One region of the Paenibacillus sp. JNUCC 34 genome, then DNA from elsewhere that is predicted to be linked to it. Evidence: riboswitches for the same ligand, from Rfam matches in the RefSeq annotation. Region 1 holds a riboswitch; each other region holds the start of a gene.
What was found. Region 1 has a riboswitch for cyclic di-AMP ahead of AC2TF5_RS17005 (C40 family peptidase). Riboswitches for the same ligand answer to the same signal wherever they lie in the genome.
Positions count from the first base shown of each region.

Region 2: another riboswitch for cyclic di-AMP. It lies ahead of AC2TF5_RS04385 (TrkH family potassium uptake protein); the one in region 1 lies ahead of AC2TF5_RS17005 (C40 family peptidase).
Region 3: another riboswitch for cyclic di-AMP. It lies ahead of AC2TF5_RS01160 (hypothetical protein); the one in region 1 lies ahead of AC2TF5_RS17005 (C40 family peptidase).

Region 1 is NZ_CM177770.1:3,637,214-3,645,030, forward strand. Features, by position in the region: gene AC2TF5_RS16990 (carbohydrate ABC transporter permease) at 1-718, opposite strand, end outside; gene AC2TF5_RS16995 (carbohydrate ABC transporter permease) at 778-1,728, opposite strand; gene AC2TF5_RS17000 (hypothetical protein) at 1,930-2,265, opposite strand; gene AC2TF5_RS17005 (C40 family peptidase) at 2,410-3,273, opposite strand; cyclic di-AMP (ydaO/yuaA leader) riboswitch at 3,276-3,420, opposite strand; gene AC2TF5_RS17010 (endonuclease MutS2) at 4,324-6,369, shown strand; gene AC2TF5_RS17015 (GNAT family N-acetyltransferase) at 6,384-6,899, shown strand; gene AC2TF5_RS17020 (class I SAM-dependent methyltransferase) at 7,024-7,817, shown strand, end outside.
Region 2 is NZ_CM177770.1:959,905-967,721, forward strand. Features, by position in the region: gene AC2TF5_RS04380 (CPBP family intramembrane glutamic endopeptidase) at 1-1,370, opposite strand, end outside; cyclic di-AMP (ydaO/yuaA leader) riboswitch at 1,642-1,784, shown strand; gene AC2TF5_RS04385 (TrkH family potassium uptake protein) at 1,848-3,191, shown strand; gene AC2TF5_RS04390 (potassium channel family protein) at 3,208-3,873, shown strand; gene AC2TF5_RS04395 (LysR family transcriptional regulator) at 3,961-4,872, opposite strand; gene AC2TF5_RS04400 (succinate dehydrogenase cytochrome b558 subunit) at 5,114-5,782, shown strand; gene sdhA (succinate dehydrogenase flavoprotein subunit) at 5,798-7,540, shown strand; gene sdhB (succinate dehydrogenase iron-sulfur subunit) at 7,557-7,817, shown strand, end outside.
Region 3 is NZ_CM177770.1:255,840-263,656, reverse strand. Features, by position in the region: gene AC2TF5_RS01180 (N-acetylglucosamine kinase) at 1-878, opposite strand, end outside; gene AC2TF5_RS01175 (AraC family transcriptional regulator) at 1,013-1,882, opposite strand; gene AC2TF5_RS01170 (MFS transporter) at 2,230-3,378, shown strand; gene AC2TF5_RS01165 (TrmB family transcriptional regulator) at 3,508-4,272, opposite strand; cyclic di-AMP (ydaO/yuaA leader) riboswitch at 4,772-4,972, shown strand; cyclic di-AMP (ydaO/yuaA leader) riboswitch at 5,077-5,244, shown strand; gene AC2TF5_RS01160 (hypothetical protein) at 5,368-5,781, shown strand; gene AC2TF5_RS01155 (potassium-transporting ATPase subunit F) at 5,932-6,009, shown strand; gene kdpA (potassium-transporting ATPase subunit KdpA) at 6,040-7,719, shown strand; gene kdpB (potassium-transporting ATPase subunit KdpB) at 7,741-7,817, shown strand, end outside.

The DNA.
Region 1 (7,817 bases):
AACCGATTTGTATGGTGTATTTAGCAGCAGTCTTCAAAATAAGCAGCGGCCACAGCATATCATTCCAGACACCAAGAAACAGCAATATGACCATGGTTGCGATAATCGGTGTACACAGCGGCAGGTAGACCCGGCTGAACACGGTGATTTCCTTGGCTCCATCCAGCACGGCTGCTTCCCTTAAACTGCTCGGCAGCTGGTCAAAGAACGCTTTGGCCAAAAATGTTCCAAATGCATAGTTCATCGCAGGAAGATAAAATGCCAGATAATTATCAACAAGACCTAACTTGCTGAAGAGCAAATACTGTGGAATCATCGTCATCTCGAATGGAATCATCATCGTGCTCAGTGCGAGTAAGAGCACTAGGTTCGCCCCTTTGAAGCGGAGCTTGGATAAGGCATAGCCCGACAACAAGGCCGAAAGCGAACTAATGATAATGACCCCACCGCTGACAATGACTGAGTTACCGATATATTTGAACATTTTAATATTGGTAAAAGCCGCTTCGAATGTCCTGATCGACGGTTCCTCGGGCCAAATCTTGGGCGGAAACGATATATTAAGCCGCGCTCCCCAATCGAAGCTCGTTACAAGCATCCAGAGAAACGGCACAATCATTAAAAACGAGCCTAAAAACAGAACAATGGTCAGTATAAGCTGACTTAAAGATATCCTTTTGCGGCGAACGGTTACTTTGGGTATTACTGTATCGGCCATGATTTCCCTCCTATCCTTTTTACTGACGGTTTCTCACTTGTTCAAATACGGTCCTTGTGTTAATCCAGACTGTCTTTACGTCGGTTAAGCAGCATGAGAAATACCGTCAGCACGAGGATTATTAGGAACAGCAGATAAGACACTGCCGTGGCAAGCCCCATCTGTGAAGCCAGAAATGCATTGCGGTAAATATACAGCACGACCGTCATCAGACTGCCTCCAGGATTACCGGCTGTACCTCCGATCAACCAAACGTCTGTAAATCTTTTCATACCACCGATGGTTCCCATAATGAGCATAAAGACAAATATTGGCCGCAAGTAGGGAATGGTAATATAGAGCCACTTACGGTACGTTCCCGCTCCATCCACTTCTGCAGCTTCGTATAGATCACGGGGAACACTTTGCAATCCAGCCAAAAAAATGATCGTGTTATAGCCAAGCGCACCCCATAGGCTCATCAATACAATGCTGTACCGGGAAACCTCCGGATTCGTAAACCAGCCAACCGGCTCAAGACCGATAAAACTGATCACGAAATTGATCAACCCTTCCTTTGAAGGAAAGAACAAGAATGAGAATAACAGGCTTGTTGCGACTCCAGATACTACGTTAGGCAGAAAGTAGACCGCTTTAAAAAAATTTTTTCCCAGATGCCATTTCAAATTGTTGATCAGACTTGCGAGAATGAACGACAGGGCAATGCCAAGCAGTACGGACCAGATGCCCATCACAAAGGTGTTTGTAAGCGCTTGCCAAAATAAGGAGTCTTCTAAAGCATAACTGTAATTGCTCATACCTACCCATTTTCCATTCAAAGCAAGGCCTGATGTCTGGTGAAAACTCATAAACAGTGCAGCAAACATCGGATAAATGGCAAAAGCAAGCACACCGACAATCAAAGGAGCACTAAACAAGTAACCCATCCAATCATTACGTGTAAATCTGAACTTCCTCTTGGACATAGTCCTTTGATTGGATAGGTATTTCCCTTCTGGGGTGGATGACAAACAGCCCCTCCTCCTCTCTAGATTGAGATCCGGATTGAATGACGAATGGATGTACACTCGCTCTAATCCATTCTGTAAATGGTTATGTGGACAAATCCGGAATATGTTGTTTTTTTATACGCCAATTTATTTCTATAACCAAAAAACCTGCGAGAATTCCGCAGGTTTTGGTTGTAATTTCCTCCTTCCTGCGGATCTTTTTTATAACAGCAGGCTTATTGTCAGCAGATTAAACAAGGCCAGCGGCAGAATAGGATTGAAAGGGGCAATAGGTCCCGGAGGGTTGAAACCAGGGGAAAATCCCGGAAAGAAACCACGCATGTCGTCAAGTGGATCCATGCTCAAATACACAAAATCCACATCCACCCCTACTACCACACCCACAATAATCTCATTATGCACCGTGTGGACTTGCACTTTTCGATTGACCATGTTATTCATCGCATGATGTACTTTTTCCTTGTGTTGTTTCATTAAATGCGCGGTATGTTGGTCGCATTGGTAAACGACATGATGACTCGGGTATGTTGTTGTCATATGTTCACTCCTTTTATCGTCCTTACCCTCATTGTATGCATACGCCCAATACAGGGTGTATGCCTATTATTAACATAAAGAAGGGGTTGTCCCCAAGTCATCACAGATGACCAGAAGACAACCCCTTTTTTTGTTATATAAAAATCATTTTAAAATCCGATTTGCGCCATTATATTTAGGTCCCCAATAGGAGCTGTTTATGCTGTCAATTGTTACTCCGCTGCTAGTGGCAGAAATAAATTTATTATCACCGATATAAATGCCTACATGAGATGTTGAAACTTTGTTAGTAATGAAAAATACGAGATCCCCTTGTTTTAAATTGCTCTTTGACACCGAAGTTCCGTAATTGTCATGCATCGACACGGAGCTATGAGGCAAGCTGACACCCATTTTACCATACACATACTTCACATAACCCGAGCAATCAAATCCGGTGGATGGCGAGGCACCTCCCCAAACGTATTTGGTCCCAAGGTATTGTTTAGCTAGTGATACAGCCTGATTTCCTTGGGAAGTGCTTGGAGCTGTCCAGGCAGGAGGATAATTTTTTCCATCCGTACTGATGATAGCAATTTTGTTTTTAGAGTCCCACTTCAAAGAATAGCCAAACGTTTCTGATACAAACCGAACGGGAACAAAAGAACGGCCATCGACGATCCGCATGCTCGTGTCCATGACAACTTGTTTAGAACCGACTAAAGCAATATTGGAACCGGATTTTAGTACGATGGTGGTGTTTCCCTTTTTAATCGTTACTTTAGAGCTCGTAGAACTAATCTTTTCATAGTTTACGGTGGAGCCCATTTTTTCTACGATCATTCGAATAGGCACCTGAGTGAATCCTTTACTGTCAATAAACGGCTGCTCGTCCGGAAAAGAAACTAAGGAATCGTTAATTTGTACCTTAATGGAAGAAGTAGCAGCGCTCGCTGGATCAGAGCTAAGTACGAGAGTCGAGGCGACAATGGCCCCTGAAAGTAAAACCGATTTCAGTAAGTTATTCATGATGTTTTCCTCCCTGTTGCTTCCGAGGTTAGTTGACGGATTCGGAAAGAGGTATTTCCTAGTTTATATTTTCAAATAAACATTCACCCCAAATAAAGCTCCCCCGTACCAAACGTTATGCTCGTCTGGATTCAGCACTTAATAAACCAAGTTAACCATTATAAAGTAACATACCCAGCTCTTTGATATAGGTCGAAATTGTGTCCATTTTATGAAATTATGAACAGATTGTAACTTTTAGAGCGAAATTGATACTTTTTCGATACTTATAGTACGTGTTCAAAAAGGTCGGTTTTCAGCACCGAAGCATATGCTTCCGATGTGCGTTTTTTCAAAACGCTTGAGTTGGATGAAGCTAGGGACTGAGGAGCGGAGCTGCACGTTTTCGTAGAAAACGTCTTCGGAAGCATCAGCTGTTTTGGGTACGTGAGCACCTAAAATGTTTCCGGAGGAAACATACTTCGTAAGCATCCACTTAGGACCGGCTGAATTCAAGATTCGATGCCGAGCCCACTTCCTGATTCACTTCGTGATCAAAAGCGGACTTTTTGAACAACCTCTTATAACAATTCGGACTTCACCATATACATATATAATGAAAACCTCGCTTGACTTTTTCCAAAAAGAAACCGTATATTAATGTCATACCCTCTTAATAAGGAGAGATTTTGATGTCGGTGGTCGTTCTTAACTAACCAAATTTCATATGATTGGAAAAACCCTTTTTTTCATGGCCTGAAAAGGCTATGTTTATTTTCTTATGGTTTTTTCCATCTGTGTAATTAGTTAAGAACAACGGATATCAATTGAAGCCCGGGAGGTCTATCCTGTTTTGGCGTCTTTTCATCCGTGCTGAGTTCAGCACGGATTTTTTGGTAAATAGGACTGCGTACAGTAAGTGCTGGCAGCTCTATTTCCTATGGAGACGATCAATTTCAAGGCGGACTGACTAAAGGCAGAGAGTGAACCTACGTTCATTCTCTGCCTTTTTTTGTTTTTCACGGGCTCTTTCAGGCAAATATACACCAATACAAAGGAGTTTGATCACAAATGAATTTAGCTACAATGAAATTACTGCAATTCGACAAGGTCCAAACCGAACTGGAACGCTTTGCCGTCTCATATCTCGGGAAAAATCACATTCGTGAAATGACCCCTCTCACCCAGCTCAAGGTAATCCGGCATAGGCTGGATGAAACTTCTGAAGCCAGTACACTACTCCGTGCTGGGGCAAGTATACCCATCCCTTCCTTGGAGGGAATAGAACCTGTTCAACAGCTGCTGGGGACCGGTTATGTGCTTAGTGAACGCGACTTCGGCCATATCCAACAATTCCTACGCAGCTGCAGGCAGCTCATACGTTATATGGCCACCAAGAGCGAAATTGCTCCAAAGATAGCCTCATACGCCACTTCAATGTATGAACTCGCTTCATTGCTCTCAGAAATCGAACGCTGTATTTATAGCGGCCGTGTTGTTGATGGTGCAAGTAAGGAGCTTGCGAGAGTCCGCAAAAAAATCGCTGTATCTGAAGAGCGAGTCAAGCGAAAACTCGACAGTTTACTCAGCAAACACCGAGCCATCATGCAGGAAAGTCTGGTCAGCAAACGTAACGGCAGGTATGTTCTGCCCATCAAGAAAGAACACCGCAAGCAAGTTAACGGGGTCGTGCTGGATGAATCGGCAAGCGGACAAACGGTTTATATCGAGCCTAGTGATGTCGCAAGCCTCCAACATGAGCTGAGCTTTTTGCAATCCGAAGAAACCCGTGAAGAGACCAAAGTGCTCAGTGCATTGACCGAAACGGCTGAGAGATACAGTCACGAATTGAAGCTGAATGCAGATACTGTCGGAATGTACGATTTTATTATCGCGAGGGGTAAATACGCCCTGTCCATCAGCGGACGAAACGTGGAACTTAATGATCAGGGGATCATTGCGCTCAAGCAGGCCACCCATCCTCTGTTGGGGCCAGGTATGGTCCCACTGGATTTTGCAATCGGTCGTAACTACAAGTCCCTGATCATAACAGGTCCAAATACAGGCGGTAAGACATTAACACTCAAAACCGTTGGTCTATTAACCATGATGGTTCAGTCGGGTCTGCTCATCCCTGTTCAGGAAGGCAGTCAATGCAGCATATATGAACAGATTTCAGTCGATATCGGAGATGGTCAAAGCATTGAACATGCGCTTAGCACCTTTTCGGCTCATATAAGAAACGTCAATCATATTTTACAAACCGCCAATGACAAAACGCTGATATTACTGGATGAAATGGCTTCAGGCACGGATCCTGGAGAAGGTATCGGCCTCTCGATCGCCGTGCTGGAAGAGCTGCATCGCCGCAGGGCTACGGTTGTCGTTACGACTCACTTTACAGAAATCAAAAATTTTGCACGTATAACTCCTGGGTTCGAAAACGCACGAATGGAGTTTGACACAGAGACACTTGAACCGAAATACCGGTTGAAAATCGGAGAGGCCGGACAAAGCTATGCTTTTGTCATTGCTGAGAAATTGGGGATTCCTTCAGCAATCATTGCACGTTCCCGAGAAATTTCTGAAGCTGGTGTAGGACATGACAATACGATGTTCCCAAGTTACAACGTCTCCACGAATGAATCCCATACAGATGAGATTCATGTGCCTGCTAATGAAGACAATCCGGAAGATGTATCTATTGAGGAAAGTCACAGTCCTGATGAGGATGATTTCTCTGATCAATCAAGTCACGATGTAGAAAAACGATCCGAGGAAACGCCTCACAGCGAAGGTCGAATTCATGAGAAAGATCATAGCTCGAAATCCACTAATTATGAGCTCGGAGACAGCGTGTACGTATCGTCCTTGAACAGGACGGGTATCGTCTGTGAAACTCAAGATTCGCGCGGTATGGTTGGCGTGATGATCCAAAAACAAAAGATCAAAATCAACCACAAACGCCTCACACTGCATATTGCAGGTAAAGATCTGTATCCTGAAGACTATGACATGGATATCGTTTTTGAGAGTAAAGAGAACCGCAAGAAACGGAAGTTGATGAACCGAAAGCATGTCGAGGGACTAACCATTGAAATAAAACCTGAATCCTAAAGGAGGACATAACTATGATAAGAACAGAAAAAATCCAGGATTACACCCAAGTAGAACAACTGCTGAAAAACGCGTTTAAGAATGAGGCTGAGCCTCGACTTGTTGAACGTATCCGTGACACCGAAGACTTTATTCCGGATTTGTCCATCGTAGCCGAGGCAGATGGACAAATTACCGGGCACATCATGTTCAGCTTAACTGAAGTATTAGATGATGATCAATCATATCAAGTAGGTTGTCTCGCCCCTCTCGCCGTTGAGCCGACCTTACAGCGTAAGGGGATTGGCGGGGCGTTAATTCGAGAAGGTCTGAACAGATGCCGGCAATTCAACATCCCGTTAGTATTTCTGATCGGTCATCCTTCGTATTATCCGCAATTTGGATTTGTTAAGGCAGGTGATTATGGCTTTCAATTGAAACAGTTCGAGGTTCCGGAAGAGGTCTTTATGGTTTACGAAATCGAGGAAGGTGCTCTACACCGTTTCAAGGGCGAGCTCTGCTATTCCGACGCCTTTTTGGAAATGGAATGAATCGCTTCAATAAATAAAAACAACAATCCTTCATCAATCAGCGCCATAACCAGATTTGTGGCAATGTCGGCGGTAAATGTTGTACAATAAAGCTTAAATGACAATTTGAAGGATGGTTTTCAACATGTATTTAGCTGATGATTGGAAAGATTATGAAGTTATAGATACCGGAGGCGGAGAAAAGCTCGAACGTTGGGGCGATGTTATTCTGCGCCGCCCGGATCCGCAAATTATTTGGCCGCTCAACAATGACAGTAGTGTATGGAGAAACGTTCACGGCCATTATCACCGGAGCTCATCGGGCGGCGGAAGCTGGGATATGAAGAAGCAGCTTCCTGAGCGTTGGAACATCTCCTATGACCAGCTTAAATTTCACATCCGTCCGACGAGCTTTAAGCATACCGGTCTGTTCCCTGAGCAGGCTGCTAACTGGCGCTGGATGATGAACAAAATTTCGGACGCCGGTCGTCCAATCCGTGTGCTCAATCTGTTCGCATACACTGGAGGAGCAACCGTTGCTGCAGCTTATGCTGGCGCACAGGTAGTTCATGTAGATGCAGCAAAAGGCATGGTACAATGGGCGAAGGAAAACGTGGCTTTGTCCGGTCTATCAGACCGCCCTGTCCGCTTCATCACGGATGACGTATTCAAATTCGTACAACGTGAGCAGCGCCGCGGGAACAAGTATGAAGCTATCATTATGGATCCCCCATCCTACGGCCGGGGTCCAAGCGGAGAAACTTGGAAGCTCGAGCAAAGCTTGTATCCATTCTTGGAAAGCTGCCTCGATATCCTGTCAGATAATCCGCTCTTCATGCTGATTAACTCCTATACAACGGGTATTTCACCTACCGTGCTTAAAAATATGCTGTCCATGACCATGCAGCCAAGATACGGCGGCAGCATCAGCGCTGGCGA
Region 2 (7,817 bases), 2.7 Mb from region 1:
GTGATGAGGCTGGCCACGAACGTGTTACGAACGATTTTTTTAACCATTTTAATACCGAACAGACGGTAGACAGCCTCTTCCGATATACCTGCAAACCAGGCCATCAACGGAAACAGCCATGGGTACAACATGTTAAAAGGTGATTGTGAGGCATCTGTTGTAGACCAGGTGTTGAGCGTAAGACCCAGCGCGATAAAGATCAGGGACTGTACACCAAGCAGAATGCAAGCCCACAAATACCCGAGTTTCATGCTTTCCAGCACGTATACGCCATACCCGGGTTCTTTGGCACGTGGCCATGGATTTAATCCCTCTTCCTTACGCCATAATCCGTTCCCTCCAACGAGTGAGAAGTAGAGCAGGGCTGAGAATACGATGGAGTAGACCGCATAAAAGATCAGGATACCCTTAATGCTGGCATCGCTCATTCCGTCTGCTTTAAAGACCGGCAGTAGGTTATAAGTGTTCAGCATTTGAATAACAAACAATAGCAAAGCAAGGAAAATACCTCTTTTAAATGAAGTGTGAGCTTTGGTTTTTACGCTGTAGACGATTGCCAGAATACCCAAAACGAGTGTAAACAATCCGTAGCCCAGCATTGTAAGCAAGGTAGCGTTAAGCGTCTGCTTCTCCACATAGGCGGTATGAGCACTAGGAACGGAAAATACAGGCTCGTACGAACGTAGTTGGCGGTCTTCAAAGGAGAAGTTCAGCTGAAGACGAGAGTCTCCGATCTTAGCTTCCGGGTCCTCATATTTCAGACCAGGTTCCCCTTCGCCAGTAATTCGTTCAAGCTTGGACGTATCATAACCCGCTCGGTGAAGCCAAGGTGCAGCAAGCGCCTCCTTCTCGGCTAGTGACATGTCGCCTTCGATCATCAGGAGCATCTGCTTTCGTACGCCACCCATCTGCAGCATGGCCCCTTTGTAACTAGAGCCGACCATATCAAAGGAAAAACCGGCGATACCCGCGTTCTGCATATGTACATCCACATTTAAAGCTGTCCCATCACCTTGATCAAACCTTACGCGATAAACATCATAAGGATACTTGCTTTCGAACTTTTTGTTATATTCGGTCAGCAACTTTTCTTTGGATAGGTATCCGTATACATCAGATCGGGATTGGTATGTAACGAGAGGTTCTTTACCTGGTGCGATGTTGTACTGCAACTGTTCCTGTACGAAGCGTTCGGCGGCTTCTGCCGCTGCCTTTTTGGTGATTAACTCGGGAGTTTTTACCTCTAGCGTGTCAGAGGCAGTAGACGGAAATACCTGAAAAATTAGAAACAGAATCAGGCCGATTGCCCCGAGCACCATTAAAGGTTTTTTGTTCGACTGAAGTTTAAGGGGCTGTCCTGCTTTATTCATGTCATTCCTCCTTGGTAATAGGGGTTAGAAATCGTTTGAAACGTTTCTTTCATGGAAACATAAATCAATATAACATAGATATGAAAGCAACAAACGGGTTATCCCATTCAAAATTATGAAAGATACGATGAAAACGAAGGAAAGATTTCGAAAACCTCAGAAAACCATGTGCTACTACTCTTGAATATGCCCAATTCCGCTCTTTTTTAAGTTAATTTACGTTAAAATCGGCTTTGGGTTCCTAAGGATATTGCGTTATAATCACATCATGTTAATAGATCAGCCGAATTTCGTAACGAAAATGGGGGAACCATTTAATTGGGGTGAATTTCTCTGCTGTATAGCAGTGAATAGGGCGACCTGTGATATGCCCGAATCCGTCAGCTAACCTCGTAGGCTGCAGCACAGGAACCCAAACGCGTAAGGCATTGGATTTCCAGTGTCTTTTTTTCTTTGACTTTTTTTAAAGAGGTGAATATGTTGACTTCCAAATTATTTTGGCTCCGCTTGTCGCCGCCGCAGATTCTTGTTATGGGGTTCGGAGGAATTATCACGATTGGAACCTTGCTCCTAATGCTGCCGATTGCCAACACGACAGGGGAACCGCTGAACTTTATGGATGCCTTATTCACTGCGACATCCGCGACCTGTGTTACCGGTCTTGTGGTGGTGGATACGGGGACATTCTTCAGTTCATTCGGACAGGTAGTCATCATGCTACTGATACAGATAGGCGGTTTGGGTTTCATGACCATGGCCACGCTATTTGCGCTTGCATTAAAGCGCCGTATTTCATTAAAAGATCGTCTTGTCCTGCAGGAAGCGATGAATCAGTCATCGATGGAGGGGATCGTCCGACTGATCCGCAGGGTTCTGCTGTATTCCTTGGTGATTGAAGCTAGTGGAGCACTACTACTGACCCTTCGCTGGGCATTTGATATGCCTTTCGGGAAAGCTTTGTACTACGGAATATTTCATGCAGTAACGATGTTTAATAATGCGGGATTTGATCTGTTCGGTCATTTTGGAAGCTTGACCGGGTACGTGTATGATCCATTAGTCAATTTTGTAGTTATGTTCTTGATCGTATCCGGAGGAATTGGATTTATTGTCATGGCTGATCTGGTTGATTATAAAAAAAACCGCAGGCTGTCATTGCATTCCAAGGTGGTTTTGTCCATGACAGGCGCGCTTATTTTGATAGGGGCAGTTGTCATATTCATATTTGAATTCACGAATCCAAAAACATTAGGATCGCTGAATTGGGGTGGAAAAATTCTTGGCTCCTTCTTTCAATCGGTCACACCGAGAACGGCAGGAGCTAATACGCTCGATATAACCGGTTTGCGTCAGGCCACACAGTTTTTCATGGTTATTCTGATGTTTATCGGAGCTTCCCCGGGATCAACGGGGGGCGGGATTAAAACGACGACATTCACGATGATGATCGCTGCCGTTATAGCAATGATGCGGGGGCGGGATGAGATTGTGCTATTCCGGTACCGGCTGGTTCAGGAACGGGTTCTTAAAGCGCTGACCATTACGCTGCTTGCACTGCTACTGGTGATATCGGTATCGATGATTCTGTCAACGACAGAGGACAGTAGTTTCCTCTCTATACTGTTCGAGGCAACGTCCGCATTCGGCACCGTGGGGCTGACCATGGGATTAACACCCCACTTGTCATTATTCGGAAAGCTTCTGATCAGCATTACGATGTTTGCGGGGCGTCTTGGGCCTCTAACGCTTGCATATGCTTTAGGCCCTAAAAAGGGTAAGGAATTGTATCGTCATCCAGAAGGAAAAATGATTATTGGATAAGGAGATTGGCAGAGAAATGAAACCAAAGCAGTTTGCGGTAATAGGGCTAGGGCGATTCGGATCAAGTCTGGCGCTTGAACTGATGGATTTAGGTTATGAGGTACTCGGAATCGACCGGGATGAAGAAGTGGTCGAGGACATGAGTGAGTTCCTCACCCATACCGTAGTTGCCGATGCGACGGATGAAGAAGTACTCAAGTCACTCGGAATACGGAACTTTGATTGCGGCATTGTAGCAATAGGTGACGAGATCCAGACGAGTATTTTGGCGGCAATTATTCTGAAGGAATTGGGTGTAGCCACAGTCGTTGCCAAGGCAATATCCGTATTGCACGGCCGGGCGTTGGAAAAACTGGGTGTTGATCGGGTTATTTTTCCGGAGAGAGATATGGGAATACGAGTTGCGCATCAACTTGTTACGCCGAATCTTCTGGATTACATCGAACTGTCCAAGGACTACCGGATCGTGGAAATGACGGTGACGGACTGCATGGATGGCAAGACACTTAATGAACTGAATACCCGTGTCCGTTACGGGATCAGTGTTGTGGCATTGAATCAACGTTCGGGTGTGATAGTGGCCCCGACGGCGATGGATATTTTGCGTGCAGGCGATATTATGGTTGTTATAGGAGCAAAAGAGAACATCGATCGCTTTGAGGGCGAAGTCGTAAATATGTAGAAACGAAGGATTTATCTATCTATATTCAATAGCCGGTATATCATCGGCATATAAAGCCAATAACCTGACGTATTTCTCTCGGTCAGGTTATTGGCTTTTGTCCTCTTCAAGCTTGCGGAACAATGTTTCAGTCTCGGCAATCCAACGACTGGCGGCATTGCTGAGCTCGGAGGGATTTCCATAAATGAGACTGGTCGTTCGCCGGGTCTCAATTAGAGCGGGAATGTGGATGTCAACAAGTCCGTTATCCGACAGCAGCTGAGGTCGGAGATAGGACTTGGGAAGGAGTGCGGCCGCTTTACAGGTGGGAATGAGACGCACAATCGCTTCGAAAGAGTCGATCTCCATGCGGATGTCCGGCATGATCCCCCAGCGGTGAAACAGATCATCGGTCAGCTTCCGGTACCAGGTACCTGTTGAGAAGATGATCATCGGCAAGCCTTGTAGCTGTTCGATTCCGACCTCTTGGCTCTCAGCCAAAGGATGTGAAATCGGCAGTACGAGTTCAAGATGATCGTCGAACAGCGGAATGCAGTTAAGGCCAGGCTGATTAATGGAAGAAGCAACGATGCCAACTTCCACTCTTTTGTCACGGACGGATGACACGATTTCATGTGTCTTGCCTGTGATTAGTTTAATCTCGGCTGTAGGATGACGTTCCATGAAGGCATTTATCAGCGGGGGCAGCGTAGTCTGAAGCGTTGTCAGGCTGGCTCCAAGTGAGATTGTAATCTGATCTTCCACACGATAATGTGCGAGTGTCTGCATGAATTTCAACTGCTGCTGGCGTTGTTCCAGAGCATAGGTGTAGGCAAGCTGACCGATAGAAGTAAGCTCCAGACGTTTTCCACGCCGATTAAAGAGCTGAACGCCAAGTTCGTCTTCGAGTTTGGCGATTTTGCGGGAAAGGGCAGGCTGGGAAAGGTTCAGCAGCTTGGAAGCTTTGTTTAAGCTTGACTGCTCAACGACGACTGCGAACACGTCCAATTCTTCGAACAATATTTTTCACATCCTAAATGAATAGCTTATGCGTATAAATTATAACGATTAATAATTATATTGCAATTCCATTATAAGAGAAAAAGGAGTAACATGAAATATGACACAAGATGTTCACAGAATAAACGAAATGCGGGACATTTTGTCGTTGAATGCGTTTAACGCGTAGATAGTATGTGGTTGATGAATTATGATGAGACTTAATGAAAACGCTACACATTGGAAAGGGGAACGTCAACTTATGAAAGGGTATTATTCCAGAAAGCTGCATTCTTTGCTTGGTATCATACCGCTTGGAGCCTTCTTGCTCACTCATATGATCACCAACTTTAAGGCTTTTGATAGTGGAAAGGAAGGCTTTGATAAAGGTGTCCAATTTATTAACGGCCTACCGCTCATATTTTTCCTGGAGCTGCTCCTGATTTGGCTGCCGCTTCTGTATCACGGCGTTTACGGTTTGTACATCGCCTATCAAGCAAATAACAACATCGGCAACTACAACTTTGAGCGGAACATTCGCTTTACTTTGCAGCGGATTACCGGCGTTATTACGTTTGTATTTATCATCTGGCATATGTACGATACACGTTTTCAGATCGCTCTTGGCAAGATCACACACGATGAGTTAGGTGCAGTTATGCATGGTATTGTTAACACTCCAATCCTGTTTGTACTGTATGTGATCGGGGTTATCTCGGCAACTTTCCACTTCGCGAACGGACTGTGGGCATTCCTCGTTAGCTGGGGTATTACGGTTGGTCCGCGTGCGCAGCGTGTATCCTCATACATCTGCATGGGTTTGTTCGTTCTTATGAGTGTATTGTTTATTCTTGCCTTGACCGCATTCAAGAACTCCGAGTTCGAGGCGGCGACAGCTTTTATTGATGTGTTTAAAACAGTTTTGAGCTAAGGGGAGTGAACAGAAATGGCATCTAACATTATTGTGGTGGGCGGTGGATTAGCTGGTTTGATGGCGACCATCAAGGCAGCTGAAGCTGGAGCTCACGTTCATTTATTCTCACTGGTACCTGTTAAACGTTCCCACTCCGTGTGCGCACAGGGCGGTATTAACGGAGCCGTTAACACAAAAGGGGAAGGCGACTCTCCTTGGGAACATTTTGATGATAGCGTATACGGCGGTGACTTTTTGGCAAACCAGCCACCAGTTAAAGCGATGTGTGATGCAGCACCAGGCATTATTCATCTGATGGACCGGATGGGGGTTATGTTTAACCGGACGCCGGAAGGGCTGCTCGATTTCCGTCGATTTGGTGGTACGAAACATCACCGTACAGCATATGCAGGTGCTACGACAGGCCAGCAGCTTCTGTACGCGCTTGATGAGCAGGTTCGACGCTGGGAAACAGCTGGTCTAGTAACTAAGTACGAGAATTGGGAGTTCCTGAACGCTGTTATTGATGATGAAGGCGTATGCCGCGGTATTTCAGCTCAAGACCTGCGTTCGATGGAAATCCGTACATTTCCGGGCGACGCGGTTATTCTGGCGAGTGGTGGCCCAGGTATTGTTTTTGGTAAGACGACGAATTCCGTTATTAACACCGGTACTGCAGCGAGCGCTGTGTATCAGCAAGGTGTGCATTACGCGAACGGAGAATTCATTCAGATCCATCCGACAGCAATCCCGGGCGATGATAAGCTGCGCCTCATGTCTGAATCCGCGCGTGGTGAAGGCGGCCGCATCTGGACGTATAAGGACGGGAAACCTTGGTACTTCCTTGAAGAGAAGTATCCTGCTTATGGTAACCTGGTGCCGCGGGATATTGCGACACGGGAAATATTTAACGTTTGCGTCGATCAGGGACTAGGAATTAACGGAGAGAACATGGTGTATCTGGATCTTTCCCACAAAGACCCTAAGGAACTCGACGTAAAACTCGGCGGCATTATCGAAATTTATGAGAAGTTTATGGGTGATGACCCGCGTAAGATTCCTATGAAAATCTTCCCGGGAGTCCATTACTCCATGGGCGGTATGTGGGTTGATTACAATCAGATGACGAATATTCCTGGCTTGTTTGCTGCCGGAGAATGTGAGTACCAATATCACGGTGCCAATCGATTGGGTGCTAACTCTCTCGTATCCGCCATCTATGGCGGTATGGTAGCCGGACCGAAAGCAATTGAGTATGTTAAAGGATTGAAAAAATCGTCTCAGGATGTTTCGTCCGCTATTTTTGATCGGGCTGCGAAAGAGCAATCAGCTAAATTCGATGGCCTCTTGAAAATGCAAGGAACAGAGAACGCTTATGTACTGCATAAAGAGCTGGGCGAATGGATGACCAACAATATGACCGTTGTTCGCTACAATGACAAGCTGGAAGCGACAATTGGCAAGATTAAAGAGCTGAAGCAGCGTTATAAAAAAATCAACATGACGGATACTTCCCGCTGGAACAACCAGGGGGCGGCGTTTACCCGGCAGTTGTGGAACATGCTTGAGCTTGCTGAGGCGATGACTCTTGGAGCGCTTCTGCGTAACGAGAGCCGTGGAGCTCACTACAAGCCTGACTTCCCAGATCGTAATGACGAGGAGTTTTTGAAGACAACGAAAGCGACCTGGACACCGGACGGACCACAGATTTCGTATGAAGAAGTGGATGTTTCCTTGATCCCACCACGTATTCGCGACTATTCGAAAGAAAAGTAAGAAGGGGGATTTGACAATGGCTCAAACCACAGCAGCCTCGAAGAACGTCAAATTTTTAATTACCCGCCAGGACAGCCCGGAGACGAAAGCCTACACTGAGGAATTCGAACTTCCGTACCGCCCCGGCATGAACGTAATTAGTGCATTGATGGAAATTCAGCGTAATCCGAAAAATGCTCAAGGTCAGTCGACTACTCCGGTATGTTGGGATTCCAACTGCCTCGAGGAAGTTTGCGGTGCATGCTCCATGGTAATTAACGGCAAGCCGCGTCAGGCT
Region 3 (7,817 bases), 2.7 Mb from region 1:
ACCGGGTCTGAGGTTAAATGAACGCATCTTGCATGAGGTGCCCGTGCGGCAACTCCGCGTTCAATGGCATCGGTGAGAATTGAGCTTTTTCCCTTGTTCAAAACGCTTCCAATATAGACGATATCAAACGTTTCATCCGACATGCCAAGACGTCTGATCAAGGCACATACGGCATTAGCCATCTCTTCACCTTCAGTTTCAAGAATGGAGATCGCTACAGCATCCCCTGCTTCAGCCACTTCCAGTAAAATTTTCACCAGACTGGACGGAATGGAGATTTTATCGTACAGCACGTCCTCGAACAATGCTTCAACAGAAGTATAACCCATGTGATCGAGCACCAAAGAAGTTAATCGCGTCTCAGGCCCGCGGCCATCCCACGCCCTCATGACAGACCGGAACGCGAGCATTGCTAAACCCGACCCTCCAGCGTAACCATCACCATACTTAAAGCCAAAACCGCCATACTGCAGCTCCTCGCTATCCGCATTACGGGCCGCGCTGTTAAATCCGGTTCCGCAGATAATCGCCGCACCGTAAGAACGGTTTGTACCCGCGCGCATGCCGATCATCGTATCACAGGCAATCTCGTGCTTCAGGTACCCCATTCCGCCGATCATCGGGCGCAAAATCTCATAATCCGCTTCACGGTCCGCTCCAGCCAATCCGAAGTAGGCAAAGCTGACGTCATTCTTTGTTATTCCGGCTTCAAGCAGTGCTGCGTCGCAGGCAGCGTTGATGTTGCTTTCCGCCTTTTCACGGTCAATTTGATGATTTCCGTTACCTGCCATTCCTTTGCCGAGCACATTACCGCGCTCATCTACAATAACGGCATGAGTCTTGCTTCCTCCGGCGTCCACGCCCAAATATCTCCTCATGTACATCACTCCTTCCGCTGATCACGGGATCAAACTGTTGTTATATGTACAAGATACTCTTCTACGGCAGCTCAAACTACTGCTATATATGTAAGAACTGATACTATCTTACTGTCCTATGCTTGAGCTCTCTATTATGACCGCTCTCTCAGTTCACTTGGTGATAAACCGATATGCTGTTTAAACAGCCGGTTGAAGTTAGACAGATTCCGAAACCCGCATTCCTCGGCAATACCGATGATTTTCAAATCTGTTGTCTCGAGCAAATGCACCGCATGGGTCAGTCTCAATTGAATTAAATAGTTCAGGGGTGAAGTGCCGACAGCCTGATGAAATAGAGCACTAAACCGCGAGGGACTTAAATGGGCGAGATCGGCCAGCTCATTCAGTGTCCAGCCGTAACCAAGATTCAGTTCCATTGTATGAAGTACATCCCTCAGCACATGCATACCTCGATGCTTCATGGACAGATGGACCGTCTGCTGCGGTGTCTCGTGTAGGTGACGGTTGGTCAACCCCAGAAAGCGAATCAGATCCGCACGAATCAGACTCATAAAAACATCGTCTTTCATACGGTTCTCTTCCATCATCCGTTGGAACAGCCCCACCAATTCCCGGCTAACGGGCTTATCGTGAGTGACGATATGGCCGAAATGCACACCGGCTTCGCGGAAAGGATGCATCAGTTCCGGGTCATACTTCAGATCAATGGCCAGGAGCGAGGGATCGAACATAATAATATCCATCACCAGATCTTTCGTTTCAAAAGCCCGGTGCAAATCGTCGCTGTTAATGAAGACAAGATCGCCTTCTTCAAACGGTACTTTCATACCATTAATGAGATAGTAACCGTTTCCACTTCGTATATAGTTCATTTCCAGAGTTTGATGCCAGTGCAGACGTTGGAATCCGGGGTTAACCCCCTCCGTCGTCGAAGCCGTAAATGGAAAAGAGCTGTCCGGAAAAAGAATATGATCACGTATGACACTCTGAGGCCTGTCCATCTGGCAAATTCACCTCCACCAAAAGTTCTGAGTTTCTTGAAAAAGGCATTATCGTACCCTATCAAGTCGAATTATTCAAATATTACCACGATGATATAGGACAGGCTATCACTCCGGGTTGACTTTAAATCGGCTAAAAAGAGTATACGGGCACTTGAAACCTTTTTGGGTGAAAAAGTGTATTTTTACATTGCTCCACTTCTTCCCAAATACACGAAAAAGGGTTGCATCAGATAACCGAGGTTACTATAATGGTAGTAACTTAAATTTGATACTTTATGAGATAAGGATGTGTCTGTTTGAATTTTCGCGTATATATCTTGGCCATCGCGGCGTTTGTCGTCGGTATGGTTGAACTCATCGTTGGAGGTATCCTGAATCTCATTGCAGAGGATCTTCAAATATCTATCAGTTCTGCCGGTCAGTTTATCACCATCTTTTCCATTGCCTTTGCGATCTCAGGTCCGATTCTAATTAATGTGACCGCCAAAATGGAACGTAAAAAGCTCTATCTGTACACGATGACTGCCTTTATGATCAGTAATCTGATCGTAGCTTTCACATCAAGTTATGCAGCAATCATCGCAGCCCGTGCATTATCCGCTATGAGCGGATCCGTTATCGTTGTACTGTCCGTCTCCATGGCAGCCTCGCTCGTTCCGGAATCGCACAAAGGTCGCGCGATCGGAATTATCTATATGGGAATCAGCGGATCACTTGTACTCGGGGTACCACTCGGCATGGTGATCGGTAATGCTTACGGCTGGCGGACTCCGTTTCTCGTCATTGCGATTCTTAGCCTGCTATCTATGGCCGGCATTGCGTTATTCACGACACGCACAGCTCCGAACCCGGTAGTACCGCTTCGTGAACAGCTTGCGTCCTTGAAGAACAGCAAGATTATCAGCGCCCAGCTTATCGTCCTGCTGCTGCTCACCGGTCATCTGACTTTGTACGGATACCTGAAGCCTTATGTACAGTCCACATTCGACGTCAGCAACGACATGATGAGTGTCGTTTACTTTTTGTTCGGCATCGCAGCCGTAACAGGCGGCGGGGTCGGCGGCTGGATATCTGACCGTTTCGGTACGAAACGTTCAATCCTCACCATTGTGGCCTGCTTCTCGGTATCGATGTTCGTGGTCATGCTCACAGCTCAAATCTCGTTCTGGGTGTTCCTAATAGCCATGATGATATGGAGTGCGCTGAGTTGGGCCATTTCTCCAGCTCAGCAGACTTATCTGCTTCAGCTGGCTCCAGACAATGCAGAAACACAGCTTAGCTTGAATTCCTCCATGCTTCACCTAGGAATCGCTGCCGGTTCAATCATCGGCGGTACCGTTATTGATCAGAGCCACACGGTAGCCCACAACCCTTGGGTCGGCGGTATCATTGCTACCGTTGCCTTCGGTGTCGCGTTATTCTCGCTAACTCGCCGTTCTGCTCCTGACAAGGATGGAGCTGCTGCTTCGTCCCGAACCGCAGAGCAGTTGTAAGTTTGGTTCAAACTCATACTGTACACACTTAAAGGGGCATCCCAAAAGGTCCATTGACCTGTGGGATGCCCCTTTGCTGTTGTGAGAGACTGCACGGAGTAGTCATTCCTCCATACTTTCTGTCCTTGTTTAATAGCGCAGCCGGAGCAAAAGCGCTTTAATCTCTTCGTCTTTGAACATCTCTTCCGGATATTTACGACTGAATGCAGTCAATGCCATATCGTGGTAGAAAAATTCAACAAACACCTTCACAAAGGGCTGTGCCTGCGTCCGGATTGCCTGCCAGCTGCCCTGCTCGACGCCTGCGAATAGAAGCTGCTTCGTATCTGTCACCAGAAGCATGAACCGCTCCAGCTTATCGTGATCCGCCGTAGGATTCAGCACATACAGCTTGGACAGCGACACTTCCGGATGGTCATCCCCCGTCACCAAAGCTTCAACGCGCACACCTTCCCGCTCTTTCCGGTCCAGCAGATCGGTTATTTCATTAAACTCATCGCTCCACATTGAGACGAGAACAGACTCCTGCGCTTCCTCAATCATCTGTTTGCAGAACGCCTGGATCGAGCTGTGCGATTTCAGACTCCACACCTGATCATCCACAACCGTTTTGCGGACCCCCGCCGAGCGAAGCTCCTTAATGTCACTCTCAAACTCATGCGTCAGTTTATCAATCACGGCTTCCACAGGGAGTGCCGTATAGGTACGCTTTTTGCCAGATACCGTATCCATGACAATTCCCTTGTCCACTAACCGGTCCAGCACCTCATAAATTTTAGCCTTCGGAACACCGGACAACTTCACGATACTCGATGCATCCATCGCCTCGCCGCTCGTCACAAGTGTTTCATATACTTTGCTCTCATACTGGGAGTAACCGAATTGTAGAAGCATAGCTCCTCCTTGTACATTTGTTACCCTCTATGTTACCGGAGCGTGAGACGCTTGACCAGTACTATGGAAATGTGAATGCATGTTTATAGATACTCCTGAGTCCGTTTGCTCTGAAACCTGCTCATTGTCCGGGTTCCCCCGACTCCCTTTAGAGAGCTCAGCGTTTAGATCATGGTTAAATTCGGATGAATCATACGTCATTGCCCTTTCAAAGTAAATGTTCATTTATGGTCTAAAAATTCAAAATATCGACGAAAAAGCCAAAAGAAAACGTGTACATTAGGGCTTGACATCGATTATCCATACAAATACACGGTATCTTGCCACTTTACGAGAAATCAACGAAATACAGAGAAATACAGAGTATGGAGCAGTATTCTGGTGACCAATCCCCCTTTCCCCCGATATCCTGTTAAAAAACACCTCAAATGTGCCTCTCCCTCGATTTACATTACGAACCGCCAGACGTATGATACGAATCATGAAATGAACAATGTTTTCACATGAATCGCTGAATTCCCTTGCTGGGCAAGGGAAGCGGGGGAACCAAACAAGGAGATGGACCAGGTGGTGTGAGAGCCACCATGAACATCTTCAGGGGTGAATCTTGATCCGAAGACTCTATGGAATCGGATCAGGTAGGGCGACTCTCACCGCCCGAATCCGACAGCTAACCTCGTAAGCGTTGAGTTAAGCAGTCACGCATTCAATTGACGCGGTCTGCTCACAAGGAGAGGATGATGAAGCTTGTGATCGAGAAACACGACCACAGGGCTTAATGTCTCTGTGGTTTTTTGCAAAGTGCTTTTTTATTCGCTGAATCCTTGAATGGAAAAGGAACGGGGGAACCAAACGGGAGACTTGCTTTTCTTCCAGGGGTGAATCACATCGGCAGAATACCTGCCTATGGGTAGGGCGACTCTCACGCCCGAATCCGTCAGCTAACCTCGTAAGCGTATCGAGAGAGGCAACGATTGTCGTGTGCAGGGCACGGTGTATTTCACTGTGTCATCAGAAGCCGCGGGAAGAGTGACTCTCCTTCCCTGAGGCTTCTTTTTTGTTGCCTTCTCTTTCTAACAAATAGGAGGAGAAAACATGGAAAAACCGCAGGATCTGATCATCGTATCCGCTCCAACCAAGGCAGGGGAGGAATTCGTACTCCAGCTTATCCGAAATAAAATTCCGTTTGCAGCCATCGTGAACAACCGGGTAGAGCAAGATCGTCTGGATAAGCTCGGAGCCAAAAACAACATGATCTTGATCGACACCACCGATGAACAAACCTGGATCATTCCCGAGTTTTCCGTCGGCAGGGTGTTTCTGTTTGAAAGCAGTCTGAACCTGTGCTGCCGTTACTTGCGGATTTGCCGTACTTGGACTTTGGATCCGATCTATGTCATCACTCATTCAAGCAACCCGAGATTAATTTATAAAGGACTTGGCGCAGATATCGTGCTGCATACGAACCATACCAATGTTTCCTTCTTAATTTCATCACTCGTCAGCTAGACCATATTCATAATCTTTCAAAAAATATTTTGGAGGGATTTACATGCAGGATCTGTGCATGGTGCTCATTCTGGGAGGAACCTACGCACTGTTCACCTTATTTTTATCCTGGTGCGGACGCGTGGTCAATGAACCGGAGGCTGATAACCAATGATCATCATTATCGCATTTATGATCTTTATTTTTCTGTATTTGATTTACGCGCTGATTCACCCGGAAAAATTCTAGGGGTGTTATTGAAGGAGGAAGCAATCAATCATGGGCATTGTACAAATTGCCATCGTTATTCTGGTTCTGGTGCTGCTCGTTAAGCCTCTCGGAACCTACGTATATAATGTATTTCGCAATGAAGCGAACGGAACGGATAAATGGTTCTCCTGGGCGGAGAAACCGATCTATGCGTTGATCGGACTTAAAGAGCGCAAAGGCATGACCTGGAAGGTATATGCAATCAGCTTTGTGATGACCAATATTGTGCTGGTTGCAGCCGGGTATCTCATACTACGACTGCAAAAGATACTGCCGTTCAATCCAAACGGAATTGACAATATGGAGCCAACGCTATCGTTCAATACTATTATCAGTTTCATGACCAATACAAACCTGCAGCACTACAGCGGAGAATCGGGTCTCTCCTACTTCTCGCAGATGGCCGTCATCACCATGATGATGTTCACCTCCGCTGCTACCGGCTTATGTGTCGCTATCGCGTTCATTCGGGCAATTACCAGCAAGGGAACAACGATAGGCAACTTCTTCGAAGATTTTGTTAAGGCACATACACGGGTGTTCATCCCGCTGGCCTTTACAGTGGCCATGCTACTTGTTGCGCTGCATGTTCCTCAAACCTTAAAACCTACCATCAATGTAACGACGCTTGAAGGCGCCGAGCAGCAAATTTCAGTTGGTCCAGTGGCTGCACTGGAATCGATCAAACATCTGGGTACGAACGGTGGTGGACATTTCGGCGTCAATTCGTCTCATCCGTTTGAAAATCCGAATCCGCTGACTAACGTAATCGAGATTTTATCAATGTGGTGTATTGCGGCGGCTCTGCCTTACACATTCGGTTTATTTGCGAAAAACCGCAAGCAGGGCTGGATTATTTTCTCGGCCATGATGGTTCTGTTCATCGGATTCCTGTCACTTGCCTACGTATCGGAATCGAATGGTAACCCGGCGATGAGTCGACTAGGAATCGATGCTTCCCAAGGCAATATGGAAGGCAAAGAGGTCAGGTTCGGTATTGCCCAGTCTGCTCTGTTTACGACCGTAACCACAGCAGCCACAACCGGATCGGTCAATAACATGCACGATACGCTGACACCGCTTGGCGGTATAACACCGTTGTCTCTCATGATGCTGAACTCTGTCTTCGGCGGAAAAGGCGTCGGTCTGATGAATATGTTAATGTACGCTATTCTGGCCGTATTCCTCGCCGGGCTGATGGTTGGACGAACGCCGGAGTTTCTTGGGCGGAAAATCGAAGCCCGGGAGATGAAGCTGATTGCGATTGCCATTCTGGCTCATCCCTTCATTATTCTGGCGCCGACTGCTCTCGCTCTCATGACAGACGCTGGTCAAGCGGGCATTACGAACGCAGGCTTTCATGGCATTTCACAAGTGCTGTATGAATACACTTCCTCGGCAGCGAATAACGGCTCTGGCTTTGAAGGTCTTGCGGATAACACGCCGTTCTGGAATATATCAACAGGGCTTGTCATGCTCTTCGGCCGCTATATTTCGATGATTTCGCTTCTAGCGGTAGGCGGCTCTCTGCTGCGTAAGCAGTGGATTCCTGAGACACTAGGGACATTCCGCACGGATAACCGGCTGTTTGCGTTTATTCTGATTGCGGTAGTCCTGATCATCGGGGCGCTGACATTCCTGCCCGTGATGGTGCTTGGCCCGATTGCCGAGCATTTAATGATCCGTTAATAGAAAAGGTGGATTATCCCAATGAATAACAATAGAAAAAAGGTATTAAACGGAGATATGGTTCGCCAGTCGTTAAAAGATAGCTTCATCAAGTTGAA